Regions from separate parts of the Arsenophonus sp. aPb genome, predicted to be linked through region 1. Evidence: predicted binding sites of a transcription regulator. Region 1 holds the regulator's gene; each other region holds the start of a gene.

What was found. The regulator PhoB, encoded in region 1, activates phosphate uptake and scavenging genes when phosphate is short. The targets are predictions, from matches to a motif close to CTGTCATAAAACTGNCNNAT.
Region 2: pstS (phosphate ABC transporter substrate-binding protein PstS) is a predicted target of PhoB. The motif match lies at 3,089-3,108, and genes of this name have one in related genera.
Region 3: nudF (ADP-ribose diphosphatase) is a predicted target of PhoB. The motif match lies at 1,993-2,012, and genes of this name have one in related genera.

Annotation. Positions count from the first base shown of each region.
Region 1 covers NZ_CP123499.1:2,552,407-2,557,673, forward strand. Annotated here, with positions in the region: gene brnQ (branched-chain amino acid transport system II carrier protein) at 1-534, opposite strand, end outside; gene phoR (phosphate regulon sensor histidine kinase PhoR) at 910-2,217, opposite strand; gene phoB (phosphate regulon transcriptional regulator PhoB) at 2,243-2,932, opposite strand; gene QE177_RS11380 (nitroreductase family protein) at 3,209-3,817, shown strand; gene QE177_RS11385 (porin) at 4,079-5,251, opposite strand.
Region 2 covers NZ_CP123499.1:167,017-172,283, reverse strand. Annotated here, with positions in the region: gene pstA (phosphate ABC transporter permease PstA) at 4-888, opposite strand; gene pstC (phosphate ABC transporter permease PstC) at 890-1,846, opposite strand; gene pstS (phosphate ABC transporter substrate-binding protein PstS) at 1,942-2,979, opposite strand; gene envZ (two-component system sensor histidine kinase EnvZ) at 3,249-4,574, opposite strand; gene ompR (two-component system response regulator OmpR) at 4,571-5,267, opposite strand, start outside.
Region 3 covers NZ_CP123499.1:546,564-551,830, forward strand. Annotated here, with positions in the region: gene QE177_RS02340 (DUF1190 domain-containing protein) at 1-212, opposite strand, end outside; gene tolC (outer membrane channel protein TolC) at 422-1,807, opposite strand; gene nudF (ADP-ribose diphosphatase) at 2,041-2,688, shown strand; gene cpdA (3',5'-cyclic-AMP phosphodiesterase) at 2,794-3,633, shown strand; gene yqiA (esterase YqiA) at 3,633-4,217, shown strand; gene parE (DNA topoisomerase IV subunit B) at 4,314-5,267, shown strand, end outside.

The DNA.
Region 1 (5,267 bases):
TGACATAATAGGTTCACCTGCTGGCCAAAGTAACGCAGCAATACCCAAAATAGCTAATGCAATCATTTTTATTGGCGCTAAGATATGCCCTACGCTATCGAGCAATCGTCCTGGATAGAGTGAAATAGTTATCACAATGGCAAAATAAATTAGGCTATAAATAAACAATGAAAGCGACGAAACGCCTCCTACTAATGGGGCAATTCCGACTTCATAAGAAACTGTTGCAGTACGAGGTGTCGCAAATAATGGCCCGACCGATAAATAAGCGACAATAGCTAACAATAATCCCGCAGATTTACCAATCGGCGCACTAAGCTGTTCGATGCCGCCACCTACTTTTGCTAGCGCAATAACAGCAATAACAGGCAACCCAACACCTGTTAGCAGGAATCCGGCTGCTGCTATCCATACTTGCTCACCAGCTTGCAATCCAACCATAGGAGGAAAAATAATATTTCCTGCTCCTACAAATAACGCAAAGGTCATAAACCCTAACGCTAAAATATCTCTCGATGTTAAACGATATGCCATAATTGTTGTTAATTTGTTGTTATTTATCATCCAGCTTAAGTAGAACTAAAACCTAAACCACTTTTTATTTATTGACTATGATCTCTGTTGATTTTTAATCAGTAAAAATTTATTTAATTAATCTGATAAATTTGATAAAAACAGAAAAATACGCCAATAACAGACTACAAGTAAAACTTTTATAATGATAAAAGGCAATAGTAAATCGAAAAAGCAGAATAAAAATCCGAAATAAATTTTTTATTTAGTGATTGGTTTTAGTGTTTACTCAATATACGTTATATGATTTGCACAAAATTTAAGCAACACTAACATCTTCTCATGCAAATATATCATTTGGCTAAATTTATTTAACCAAAATTCAGCACATGAAATTTAATTTTGTCCATTTTTTGTTGTTACAACTAAACTAGACGGTAAAATAAAACTAAACACCGACCCCTTACCCAATTGACTTTCAATATTTAATTGGGAATGGTGATGTATTAATGCATGTTTGACAATAGCCAATCCTAATCCGCTACCGCCACCCATTCGGCGTGAACGCGATTTTTCTACGCGATAAAAACGTTCTGTTAAACGTAGCAAATGCGCTGAAGCAATTCCCGGGCCATTATCGCGAATAGAAAAAAGTGCTCCCTGTTTAATATGTTGCCAACAAATATGAATAGATGTTCCAACTGGTGTATGGTTAATCGCATTATAAATAAGGTTTGAAATAGCACTTCTCAACTGCTCTTCGTTACCATAAACTTGCAATTTTTTATCTACATCAAAAATAATTTCATGCTTTGCCAGGCTTAAATTTATTACATCCTGTTTTATTGTGTTTAGCATTGCCGGAATATTGATCTGTTCATTCAAATTAACATGCGGTGCTATTTCAATGCGGGAAAGCTGGAGTAATTGTTCAATCAGTCTATCCATGCGTGCCACTTGTTCACGCATTGAGTGTAAGGCTTTTTTGTTAGCCGAATGACTATCGGTTTGCTCATCCATAATTTCCAGGTAACCTTGCAAAACGGTCAACGGTGTGCGTAATTCATGATTAGCATTAGCAAAAAATTCGCCACGTAATTTTTCTAATTTCTCCTTTTCCGTTATGTCTCTTGCAACCATCAATAATTGGTCATCAACATAAGACATAATTTGAAATTCAACCATCGCACCGTTATTTAACGCTATCGTAAATGGTACGGAATAGTCGGCCAAAATAAAATAGCGGTTAAAATCAGGATAACGAAGTAAATTGAAAATAGATTGCCCGCTATCTTCCGGCCAACGAAAACCCAATAAATATTCAGCTAAACGATTACACCAAACAATATTACCTTCTGCGGTCATAATAATTACAGCATCAGGTAAAGATTCTGCGCCACTACGAAACCGCCTAATAATCTGTACCAATTCACGCCGGCGTTTACGATTACGTTGTTGTAACTGATAAATACCATAAAAAATCGGCTCCCAAACACCTTTTCCAGCGGGTGGCAGTAAACGACGTTCAAGCCAAAGCCAATCGGATAATTTTAGTAAATGATAACTATGCCAACATAAAGCCACTAATAGTGAAATCACGAGTAGCCAAGAAAGATGACCAATAAAAAGTGATAACCCACATGCTGGTAAACAGAATAAAACCAGAACAACCACTAATTTTTTCCACGACAAACGTTCAAGCACGTCGACTTTTCCTTATAACCAGCAATCAATAACGAACAGAGAAACGATAGCCTGTACCTCGAACGGTCTGGATCATTTTTTCATGACCACCTACAGCAAGTGCTTTACGTAAACGACGAATATGCACATCGACTGTACGATCCTCGATATAAACATTTACACCCCAAACATAATTTAATAATTGCTCACGGTTATAAACTCGTTCTGGATGAGTCATAAAAAAATACAATAATTTATATTCTGTCGGTCCCATTTCTATCGATGTTGCATCACTCATTACTCTATGAGACGCCGGATCTAACTTCAATCCGTTCATTTCAATAATATTGTCGCTAGCCAAAGCTGAAACACGGCGTAAAATTGCGTTTACCCTAGCAACCAGCTCTTTCGGTGAAAAAGGTTTAGTAAGATAATCATCTGCTCCAATTTCTAAACCTCTCACCCGATCTTCTTCTTCTCCCCTTGCGGTTAACATCATAATGGGAATATTTCGGGTTAGTTGATCACGTTTTATATGGGCAATAAGCTGGATACCCGAACCACCTGGGATCATCCAATCCAGCAAGATGAGTGCAGGATAAGGCTCTATAAGCTGCGCGATTGCTGAATCATAATCATCAGCCTCAACTGTTTGGAATCCATTCTGTTCTAATACAAAGCATACCATCTCACGGATCGCGGTTTCATCTTCGACGACCAGAATACGTCTTACCATGATTGATCCTATTATTATTTCATTATCAAATTAATCGGCACTATTATTTCATATTTATGACCATTTAATGAAATATTGTCGCCAATTTTGTTAAGTTGCAAATTTTTAGACTTAAGATGAGAACTGATATGTAATTCACAAAATTAATTAATAACTGAATTTTTGAACTATATGGTTAAATTTTTTATCTATGTTTTTTTATCAGTCCGTTTATAGTTATCAATAACCTGTTTACATACAATCAATTTATGACCTTATTAATATAAGGAGAATATAATGCCAAATAAATTTATTGAAATGATGAAAAAAAGAAGAACTATTTATAATATAGATAGCTCACTACCTATCTCTCAAGAAAAACTTATCACATTAGTTAAAGAAGCCGTCAAAGAAGCGCCTTCTTCATTTAATTCTCAAACATCGCGTGTGGTTATTCTATTTGGCGATGAACATAAAAAACTGTGGCACAATATTACCAAAGAAGCACTAAAAGAAATTGTTGCTAAAGAGATTTTTACTACCACAGAGAAAAAAATCGATAGCTTTGCTGCCGGCGCTGGTACGGTTTTATTTTTTGAAGAACAAAATGTTATCAAAGAATTACAGCAAAAATTTCCGCTTTATGCCGATAATTTTCCTGTTTGGTCAGAACAAAGTAGTGGGATGGCACAATATGCGGTTTGGGCGAGTCTAGCACAAGAAAAAGTGGGGGCATCACTGCAACACTACAATCCCCTTATTGATGAAAAAGTGCATGCTAGTTGGCAGATCCCAAACTCGTGGAAATTACGCGCTCAATTAGTCTTTGGTGCAATTAAACAACTGGCCAATGAAAAAACCTATATTGACGATGACATTCGCTTCAAAGTCTTTGGTGAAAATTAACTCAACTTGCAGCAAAATTTATTTTGTCCAATAGCTAATAGTAAGTTGGTATTAGCGTAGCAAAACGTAATGCGTTTTTGGGCCTTTCTTATACCAAAAAGGTATAAAATAATAAGATAAGCTTTACCAAATATCTTGATTTTATCCATTGAAGCGAACATAAAAAAATAACAGCCAGAATGGCTGTTGTTATTAATTTTTTACCTTTATGTAATAGACTAAAACGCTATGATTCATAAGGGTGAATATTTATACAATTGGTTAGAAAAAGAAGCGCAAGCCTGTCTCAACCAAAAACCAATTATCTTTTTCGTAAGCTTGATTTTTACTATGCAGATGGTTATATGCCATTTCTATATATAAAAGTAATTGCTTACTTTTCATTACTGCAAAGTCTTTATCTACACCTAACGTATAAGTCTGCTTTGTATAGTCAAAAGTTTTTTTATCGCCCGATCTTAGTCCATAACCGGCATATAAACCTGTATCGGATTCAGGCCAGTGCCATTTCGCACCAATACTGTAGAGATGAGCCGACCAATTCCCTGTCACCGATGTTGGCGTCAATGTTTTTCCAACGACTACAACATTCGTTGATTGTAATCGACCATAATCGATCCCAATTGAAGCAGTTTTATCAGGAAAAATATATTTGACACCCAGTCCGAACATATTGTCTTGCGGTTTTTTTCCTGTTTGGTTTTTTTCTCCCACCGCTTCGGCCCAACCTGTCGCCAGTTCGAAACCCAAAGCGTTCTGATAAAAAAGACCCAATGAGTAAGCATGAAGAATATCACTATGATCACGCTCAGCACTGCCTTCTGAGGGTTTAGAATAACTGCCTGCAAACTTAACGCCTTTAAATAAAGGTGTTTCTAAATAAATAGTATGGGGCAAACGTAGGGTAAAAATATCTTGTCCAGTACCACGATAGATAGTATTACCATTTTCTTGCTTTACATAACCGGAGGATATACCGGTATTACGACTTAATACATCAGCAAAATATAGCACACCTGTATTGTTATAACCTAAATTAGATTTAGCAACCGAATCAATAGGAATATAAGTACGGCCAAATTGAACTTTTCCATACTCTGCATGAGAAATACCAACGTAGCCAACTCGATTATAGAGTTGAAATTGGCTATTAGGATTATTACTATTCGACTTTTGCGTATCTAAACCTAATTCAATATTGCCAAATACTTTAACTTCATGAGGCAATTTATGCTCGGCAAATAAACCAATACGGCTACCATCATCGCCAATAATGGTTTTATTCTTTTCAGTATCCCAACTATTTATTAATCGAATCTGCCCATAAATATCAAAACGTGTATATTGATCATCATAAATACTTGTTGCCTGTGTAATCTCTGCTAAAGATAAGGTAGCAATAAATGTTATGATGGGTTTTAATTTTCTTGCCATAAAAACACCCATTAAT
Region 2 (5,267 bases), 830 kb from region 1:
GAACTAATATTTTTTCTTGGCAAATAATAGACGCGCTAAAATATTGATTAACAATACACATAAAGTAATCAATAAAACACCTGCCCAAGCTAATTGCTGCCATTCTGAAAATGGACTCATTGCAAATTTAAATATAGTTACTGGTAGATTAGCAATCGGTTCGCTAAGGTCGGTACTCCAGAATTGATTGGAAAGTGAGGTAAACAATAAAGGCGCTGTTTCACCAGCAATTCTAGCAATGGCAAGTAATACTCCGGTAATAATCCCTGAGACAGACGCTTTTAAGGTAATGGATAAAATCATTTTCCATTTTGGTGCACCTAAAGCATAAGCTGCTTCACGCAAATTATCTGGCACAAGTTTTAGCATATTTTCCGTTGTTCGAATAACAATCGGGATCTGTAACAACGCCAGAGCAATAACACCAGCCCAACCAGAAAAATGCTGCATTCTGGCAACAACAATCATATAAACGAATAATCCAACCACAATTGATGGTGCAGAAAGCAAAATATCATTAATAAAACGAATAATTTCCGCCAGCCAAGAACGACGCCCATATTCGGCTAAATAAATACCGGCCATAATGCCAAGTGGTGTACCTAGCACCGTGGCCCATAAAATCAGCAAACCACTACCTACGATAGCATTAGCTAATCCCCCACCAGTAGAATTTGGTGGCGGCGTCATTTCAGTGAATAAATTCCAAGACATGCCTTCTACTCCTTTGGTTAATGTTGTAAATAAGATCCAAATTAACCAAAACAGACCAAATGCCATTGTGATCATCGAGAGCAATAGTGCAATCCGATTTTTTTGTCTCCGCCATGCCTGACGACGTTGACGTTGTTTAATATCGATAGTTTTTGTGGTATCTGTCGTCAACATGTTAGCGCCCTTCATTTTTGGCCAAACGCATAATCATCAATTTAGAAAACGCAAGCACGATAAAGGTAATAACAAATAAAATTAAGCCTAACTCCATTAATGCAGCAGTATGTAATCCACTTTCCGCTTCAGCAAATTCATTTGCCAACGTGGAGGTAATACTATTTCCTGGCATAAAAAGTGAAAAGCTATCTAACTGATAAGTATTACCAATAATGAAAGTGACTGCCATCGTTTCCCCTAAAGCTCGTCCTAACCCTAACATCACACCGCCAATCACGCCATTACGCGTATAGGGTAATACGATATGCCAAATAACCTCCCACGTCGTACAACCAATACCATAAGCAGATTCTTTCATCATAACTGGCGTCTGCTCAAAAACATCCCGCATCACTGAAGCTATATAAGGAATAATCATAATTGCCAGGATCACGCCAGCAGCTAAGATACCAATACCTAAAGCCGGACCTGAAAATAATTCACCTATAATCGGTATTCCTGCCAAAACATTACCAACAGGCTCTTGAAAATAAGTGGCAAATAGCGGCGCAAAAACAAACAATCCCCACATGCCATAAACAATACTCGGTATGGCCGCCAATAGTTCAATCGCAATTCCTAGCGGTCGCTTTAACCAATTTGGTGATAATTCTGTTAAAAATAGCGCAATGCCAAAACTGACCGGTACCGCAATGATCAAGGCAATTAATGACGTTACTACCGTGCCATAAATGGTTACTAATGCCCCAAATTCCTGAGCAGGGACATCCCAAACCTTTGACCAAAGAAAAGAAAAACCAAATTTTTCAATACTCGGCCACGATGCAATAATCAAAGAAATAATAATTCCACTTAACATTAATAGTGTAATTAATGCAGCTAACTTAACGAGAGCACCAAAAATGAGATCACCTTTTTTCCCCGGTGCTTTATATGTCGTTAATTTCTCAGCCATTATTTTTTCTCATTTTAATCCCCTTCTATAAAAGGGGATAATCATTCATTTATATTAGAGCGCGATTTTTACTTTCTGCTGATGTCACACTCAATTCAGTATATAGGATTACCATTAGCATCTTTTATATTACTTTTCCATGCTGCCCGAATATGTGCCACAACTTCATTCGGCAATGTCGCATAATCTAAAGCCTTAGCCTGGTCAGCGCCTTTGTCATATGCCCAGTCAAAGAATGCTAATATGGCTTTTCCCTTCGCAATATTTTTCTGTTTCTTATGTAATAAGATAAAAGTTGCCGAAGTAATTGGCCATACATTTTTTCCTGCTTGATTGGTGAGATCTTGCGCAAATGTTTTAGTCCAATCTGCCTTTTTTGCAGCGGCACTAAAACTACTTGCGGTTGGCGCAATGGCTTCCCCATCGGCAGAAATTAATTTGGTATAAGCTAATTTGTTCTGTTTAGCATAGGCATATTCTACATAACCAATTGCGCCAGGTAGACGTTGAACAAAAGCAGCAACACCTTCATTACCTTTTCCAGCAATGCCCGTTGGCCACCTAACGGTAGAACCTGTACCAATCTTATTTTTCCAGTCAGCATTTACTTTGGCTAGATAGCTGGTAAAAACAAAAGTCGTTCCTGAACCATCAGCACGGCGGACAACGGTAATATTTTGTGCCGGTAATTTTAAACCCGGATTTAATTCAACAATTTTTGGGTCATTCCATTTTTTAATGATACCTAGATAAATGTTAGCCAATGTTTTGCCATCTAATACCAATTGTCCAGATTGAATACCGGCAATATTGACCGTTGGAACAACGCCACCAATCACAGTTGGAAATTGAATAAGAGAGGCTTGATGAAGTTTTTCATCACTTAAAGGTGCATCAGAAGCACCAAAATCAACTGTTTTAGCTATAATCTGTTTTACCCCACCGGATGAACCAATCCCCTGGTAGTTAATCTGATCGCCCGTTTGTTTTTGGTAGCTATCCGCCCATTTTGCATAAACCGGTGCAGGAAATGTGGCACCAGCGCCAGTAAGACTAGTCGCTGCATAAACTGACATTGTCGTCAAAGAGAACATGGCTATAACATTAACGATGATAGAACGCATCAATTTCATAATCCCTCCTATTTGGGATGAAAGAGAAACAAATTACTCTGTTAATTGTAGCGAGTTAAAAAAATACGAGGAAAAAATAGGTTAGTTAGATGACAGAAAGATGTATTATTTATGACAGTTTTATGACCGTTAAATTAATATCCAATTTATTTAAATAATATAGCTTTAAAAATAGATATAATAAATTTTTAAAATCAAAGAATTATATGATTTCATAAAATATAATAAAAATTTTCCGTTAAATTACGGCTAAATAAAAATATAAATTTTTATTTTTCCATTAATGGTAAAGTTGCCCGTATAGATAATCCTCCCCGTTTACTTTTATCTATAATAATTTCACCATCATGAGCATCAATAATTCGGCGAATAATTGCTAATCCTAGTCCTGTACCACCATTACTCCTTGCTCTTTCGCCTTGCACAAAAGGTTGAAAAAGATGTTGAATGCTCTCTTTTTTAATTCCTGCACCATCATCCTCAACCTGAAACCAGGCATGATCTTTTATTACACCACTACTGACTTTTACCCAACCATTGCCATAGCGGAAAGCGTTAACCAGCATATTGGTTACTGCTCGTTTAATAGCAATTACATTAGCATTAATAATGATTGGTGATGAACTAATCTGCGTCTCAATATTAGGCAGGAAACTACTCTCAGCATTAACAGCTTCAAGTAGGACTTTGTTCAAGTCACAAAAATCCATATTCATTTCCCGACCTGTACGTATATAGTCCATGAATTGCTCAATGATAGCATCACACTCTTCAATATCTTTGTTAATTGATTCTGCGAGATACTGATCCTTTTCATTCATCATTTCTGTCGCTAACCGAATCCGTGTTAACGGCGTTCTCAAATCGTGGCTCACGCCGGCCATTAATATCGTTCTATCATTTTCCAGCATTTTTATCCCTGATGACATGCGATTAAAAGCGCGGATGACATAACGTATTTCTAATGAACCTTCTTCCTTGATTGCTGGAACCATGACTCCTTTTCCCATTTGCTTGGCATAGTTTTCTAACACAAATAATGGCCTACTCTGATAACGTATATAAAGCCATGTAATAGCAAAAATAGTTAAAAAGATAGCCAGTGTATAACGAAATACAACAGCGAACTGATTCTGTCCTATTTCAGTTAAAGGAAGTCGTATCCATACATTTGGGGCAAGGTAAGAATTTAACCATAGAAAAGGATGCTCTTTTGCGATTTCAAGACGAACATCCGCCTTGCCACCCATATATTCCGCCATCTGTTGGCTTAATTCCTCATAATGTCTCGCCCAACGTAAGCCTTTCTCCATAGCAAGTGACTTAGTATAAAAATTAATACCTAGCTCTTTATAGATTTTCTTCTTAAATGATGGAGGCATCAAAATTGCATTTCCATCTTGTAATTCAATTTTCTCTGTTAATAACGTATGCACTTCATAGGCTAAGACTTTATTGAGCTGCTGAAGACTCGGCATCACAACAAAATTAAGTACAACCAAATAGCTGGTGACTAAACTAGCAAACAGTAAAGTAACAATAACAAATAATGAACGAGAAAACGTGTTACGTCTGGAAAAACGCAATCGTTTCATGCTTTATTACCATCCGGCACAAATACATAACCCAATCCCCAAACCGTTTGAATATAACGTGGGTGAGTCGGATCATCCTCAATCATTCGACGTAGACGTGAAATTTGCACATCTATCGAACGCTCCATCGCACTATATTCACGCCCGCGAGCAAGACTCATCAGTTTGTCGCGAGATAGAGGCTCACGTGGATAAGAGACCAGTACTTTTAAAACAGCAAACTCACCACTAGTTAATGGCATAGACTCATCATCTTGAAACATTTCCCTTGTTCCTAGATTTAATTTGAATTTACCAAACCGAATTACCGCCTCATCCTGTGCCGGCGCACCCGGCAGCTCATTTGCCTGACGTCGCAATACGGCACGAATACGAGCCAATAATTCTCTAGGATTAAATGGCTTAGGTATATAATCATCCGCCCCAATTTCTAACCCAACTATCCGATCTACCTCTTCACCTTTTGCTGTTACCATAATAATCGGAATAGGATTATTTTGACTTCTTAAACGACGGCAAATAGATAAGCCATCTTCACCAGGTAACATCAAATCCAATACAATCAAATGAATAGATTCACGTGTCAAAATACGATCCATTTGCTCGGCATTAGCAGTACTACGTACTTGAAAACCTTGTTCAGTTAAATAACGCTCCAGTAAAGAGCGCAAACGCATATCATCATCCACAACA
Region 3 (5,267 bases), 1.2 Mb from region 1:
TTATAAGCAAGCGAACATTGTTCACTTTGAGCGGGGTTTTTCTGGGCACAATCCTCCGCATTAGTATATAAAGAGACGCTTTCGTCGCTTTGTTCACAAGCGGACAACATAAATACCGTACTAATTGCTAAGGCAACAGGTGCTAAGCGGTAGGCGCGCCAGCTTTTACGAAAAGCATTTTGATTAATATTCTTCGTGCGCTTTATTTTCATCATCATTTACCTATCCTGAAGGTCGAAATAAAAATCGTGAAACAAGGATAGAATAGGGTAATTACGATGGAAATTAAAGCAAAAAGCTGGCACAAATATGGCTATCAATCGGATTATTTATTTTAAGTGGTAAAAATACAACTTTTCTAATTAATTTTCGCTACACTAAAAAACCCACAATATGTGGGCATTAATAAGTGAGTATTTATTTAATGTATTTGTGGAACATTCATCGGATTAATAATTGTATCCGGTGAGGTTGATAATGTTTTGCCTAAGCTATTATTTAAACGGATTAAATCGCTTTCATTTAACGTCCCGCGGGCATATTGGATTTTCAGATCATTAATCAGATAGTCATAACGTGCATTAGCTAGATTCTGCTTTGCCTGAAAAAGGGTTGTTGTTGCGTTCAACACGTCCACGATAGTTCGGGTGCCGACTTGATAGCCTGCTTCCATCGCATCTAACGAACTTTGTGCTGAAATGACTAATTGCTGGTATGCTTTGATGCTACTAATAGAAGAAATAACATTATTATAGGAAGAGCGTACTATCTGAATAACATTGCGATAAGTACTTTCAAGCTGTTCGCTGGCACTAATATAACCATACTGCGCTTGCTCAACACGTGAGTTAGTTCTGCCACCGGTATATAACGGCACGCTTAACGTTAGTCCAACGCTATTTTGGCCAGTATAGCTAGGGCCATTTCTGTTCAATATTTGCTGATTAGCACTACCGTGATAATGGGTGTTATTAACGCCCGTTGACGCTTCTAAACCAAGGGTAGGTAAATGTCCTGACTGTTCATAGCGAATATTTTCTCGCGACAGATCTTGTGATAAACGTGCGCTGAGTAAACTTAAGTTGCGCGTTTCAGCATCTTTTAATAGTTTTTCTACTCGAGCAGGTGTTTGCGTGCGGAAGTGATCAATATTTAAAGCGGCTAATTGGCTGTAATAGATGCCGCTAACTTGGCGTAACTTTTCCAGCGCATTTTCTAATTGATTACGGCTCGATACTTCCTGCGCCAATACGCTATCATAATTAGCACGGGCGTTTTGTACATCAGTAATAGCCACTAATCCTACGTTAAAACGTTGTGTTGTTTGATCTAACTGGCGATAAACGGCTTTTTTCTGAGCTTCAATATAGTCTAATAAGTCAATTGCGCGTAACACGTCAAAATAAGCTGTGGCAGTATCAAGAATTAATTTTTGTTGATTAGTTTGATAAGTAACATCAGCAATACCGGCGGTTTTTTCTTGTATGTCTAACTGTTGCCATTTTGACATATCAAAGATAGTTTGGGTGAGTTTAAGATTGGCACCAAGTTGGTTGTTTTCCGTGTCACGGTTATCACGATAACCGCTATTATAGGTGAAATTTGCACCTAAACCTAATTGCGGAAGTAAAGGACTTCGTGCTTCATTAATTTTTTCAAATGCTTGGTTACGTTCTGCTAACGATTTACGTAAATCTGGATTACTTTCTTTTGCTTTCTGATAGACTTGCAATAAATTTTCAGCTTGCCCAGAGGCGCTTAGTCCCATTAGGCTAATGGTGATAAAAAGAGAGATAAATTTTTTCATTCTTATTCCTTGATTATGCAATTTATTATGCAATTTTTTGCTTTAGTTATCTCAGAAAAACATGAATACCGCTAATTTTAGCAGAATATGTCATTATTCCATGGTAGCTGTTTGTGCCATCTATCATGTTAAATCTGGTCGATGTTACATTATTTATAAGTTAATTTCCTTAAAAAACGTTATATAAGTCTCACTTTTTTGTCAGTTAATGCATATAAATTCAGAGAGTTTCTATGAGTGATAAAAAAAATTTACCCTTCAAGTTTAGCCAAAATGATGTGGAAATTACGGCTAAGTTCGATCTTTATAATGGTTTTTTTCGTTTTGTAGAATACCGCTTTCGCCATAAGTTATTTAATGGGGGTTGGAGCAAGGAAATTCGGCGTGAAGTTTTGGAACGGGGCAATGCAGGCGTTATTTTACCCTATGATCCTTGTCTTGATAAAGTTGTGTTAGTCGAACAAGTACGGCTTCCAGCGATTGAAACTAGCAAAACACCGTGGTTGTTAGAAGCTATTGCTGGCATGGTAGAACAAAATGAAAGCTTAGAACAGCTAGTTCGTCGCGAAGCTAAAGAAGAAGCGGGTATTACCATTTTGCGTTGTCATTATGCACTAAGTTATCTTACCAGCCCAGGTGGCACTACTGAGCGTATTTATGTTCATATCGGTGAAATTAATGCAACAGTAATCAAACCGGGAAGTGTACATGGATTAAGCAGTGAAAATGAAGATATTCGTGTTCATGTTGTTAGTCGCGAACAAGCTTATCAATGGGTAGAATTAGGGGTAATTGATAATGCGGCTACTGTAATCGCAATACAGTGGTTACAATTAAATTATCTTAGGTTGAAAAATAATTGGTTGAATAACTTAAAATAACTACTTATTCATAATATAAAAAAGAAGTGTGTATCAGCCGACAGTTATTGATAAAGTATTAATGTTAAAATAACGTATAAAGTAGGTAGAAACTAAGGAAAATGCTTGGATAGTCTGTTCAAATTTACAACAAAGCAAAAAAGTCTGGTGAGGATCTTGCAAATTACCGATACTCACCTTTTTGCTAATGTTGATGATACTCTACTTGGTGTCAATACTTTTGCAAGTTTTCATGCAGTGATTGATGCAATTTTAGCCCGCGATGAAAATGTTGACCTGGTTGTCGCTACCGGTGATTTGGCCCAAGATCAATCCGCACAAGCCTATCAGCATTTTGCAGAAGGGATCAAGCGGTTGTCTGCTCCTTGTGTTTGGTTACCGGGCAATCATGATTATCAACCGGCAATGGTAGCTACTTTAGCGAAAGCAGGAATTTTACCCTCTAAACAAGTGCTAATTAATGATAATTGGCAAATCCTTATGTTGGACAGCCAAATACAAGGGGCTGTACATGGAAAATTATCCAAACAACAGTTGTTGTGGATGAAAAGCTGTTTTGATGCCTACACGGAGCGTAGTCATTTACTGATGTTACATCATCATCCTTTACCATCGGGTTGTACCTGGCTTGATCAACATTGCTTGCGTAATTCTCATATTTTGGCTGACTATTTAAAGCAATATCAACAAATTAAAGCGATCTTATGTGGCCATATTCATCAGGAAATAGATGAATATTGGCAAGGAGTTCGCATGATGGCAACACCATCAACCTGTATCCAATTTAAACCTCATTGTACTAATTTTACATTAGATAGCATGGCACCGGGCTGGCGTTATCTTAATCTCTCAAGCAATGATGCCGGTGAAAATGTGTTGAATAGCCAAGTTTTCAGATTGGATAGTGATAAATTTCGCCCAGATTTGGATTCAGGCGGTTATTAATGTCAAAATTAATTTATATTCATGGTTTTAATAGTTCCCCTTTATCACAGAAAGCAAATAACTTAAAAATTTGGTTACAGCGACAACACCCAGAAGTGCATATGCTGATACCCCAACTTCCTTGTTATCCGGCAGCAGCAATTGAGTTTTTACAGAATCTCGTAACAGCCCATGCGGGAGAGCCGATTGGGTTGTTAGGTTCTTCCTTGGGGGGGTATTTTGCTATTTGGTTATCGCAGAAATTTAATTTACCTGCTGTTATTGTCAATCCAGCTGTACGTCCCTTTGATTTGTTTCAACAGTATTTAGGTGAGCAAGTCAATCCTTACACAAACGAACGCTACATTTTGCAACCCCATCATTTAAATGAACTACAAAAGATACAAATTAAGGTATTAACAGCGCCTGATTTAATTTGGTTATTACAACAAACAGGTGATGAAATATTGGACTATCGTCAAGCTGTTACCTATCTTATGGAGTGTAAGCAAACAATAGAGTCAGGAGGTAACCATGCTTTTGTTGGATTTGACTACTATTTTCCACAAATTATGCGTTTTTTAGCTTTGGCAAAGACAAAATAAGTAAAAAATTATCCAAAATAGCTGAATGACTGTTATTATCATCAGTATCTCAGCATTTATTTGCCTAATTAATCGTCAATTACCGCAGAAAATAATATGACTCAATCTAATTATAATGCAGAGGCAATCGAGGTCCTCAGTGGTTTAGAACCTGTACGTCGTCGGCCAGGAATGTACACTGATACCTCTCGACCAAATCACCTGGCTCAGGAAGTCATTGATAATAGTGTCGATGAGGCGCTTGCCGGTTATGCTAAACGTATCGATGTCATCCTGTATGAAGATCAGTCGCTGGAAGTGATTGATGATGGCCGAGGTATGCCTGTTGATATTCATCCCGAAAAGAAAGTACCTGCTGTAGAGCTGATTTTGGGGCAGTTACATGCCGGGGGAAAATTTTCTAATAAAAATTATCAATTTTCTGGCGGACTACATGGTGTTGGTATTTCCGTAGTGAATGCGTTATCAAAACGTATTGAAGTAACCGTCAGTCGTGATAGCCAAATATACCGAATTGCTTTTGAAAATGGTGAAAAAGTCCAGGAACTTGAGGTAATTGGTAGTTGCGCTAAACGGACAACCGGTACTGGTGTGCGTTTTTGGCCAGATAGCCACTTTTTTGACAACCCACGTTTTTCTATTTCGCGTTTAGTGCATGTATTAAAAGCTAAAGCTGTGCTATGTCCTGGTGTTGAAATCATCTTTAAGGATAAAATAAATAATACTGAGCAGACATGGCGTTATAACGATGGCTTGACCGACTACCTAATGGAGGCAGTGAACGGTTTAGTTACTTTACCGGAAAAAGCGTTTGTTGGTAATTTTGCCGGCCAATTAGAAATGGTCGATTGGGCATTGCTTTGGTTACCAGAGGGTGGGGAACTATTAACCGAGAGTTATGTTAACCTTATTCCAACTGCACAGGGTGGTACCCATGTTAATGGATTACGTCAAGGTTTACTGGATGCGATGAGAGAGTTTTGTGAATACCGTAATTTACTTCCTCGCGGTGTGAAATTGACTGGTGATGATATTTGGGAACGCTGTGCT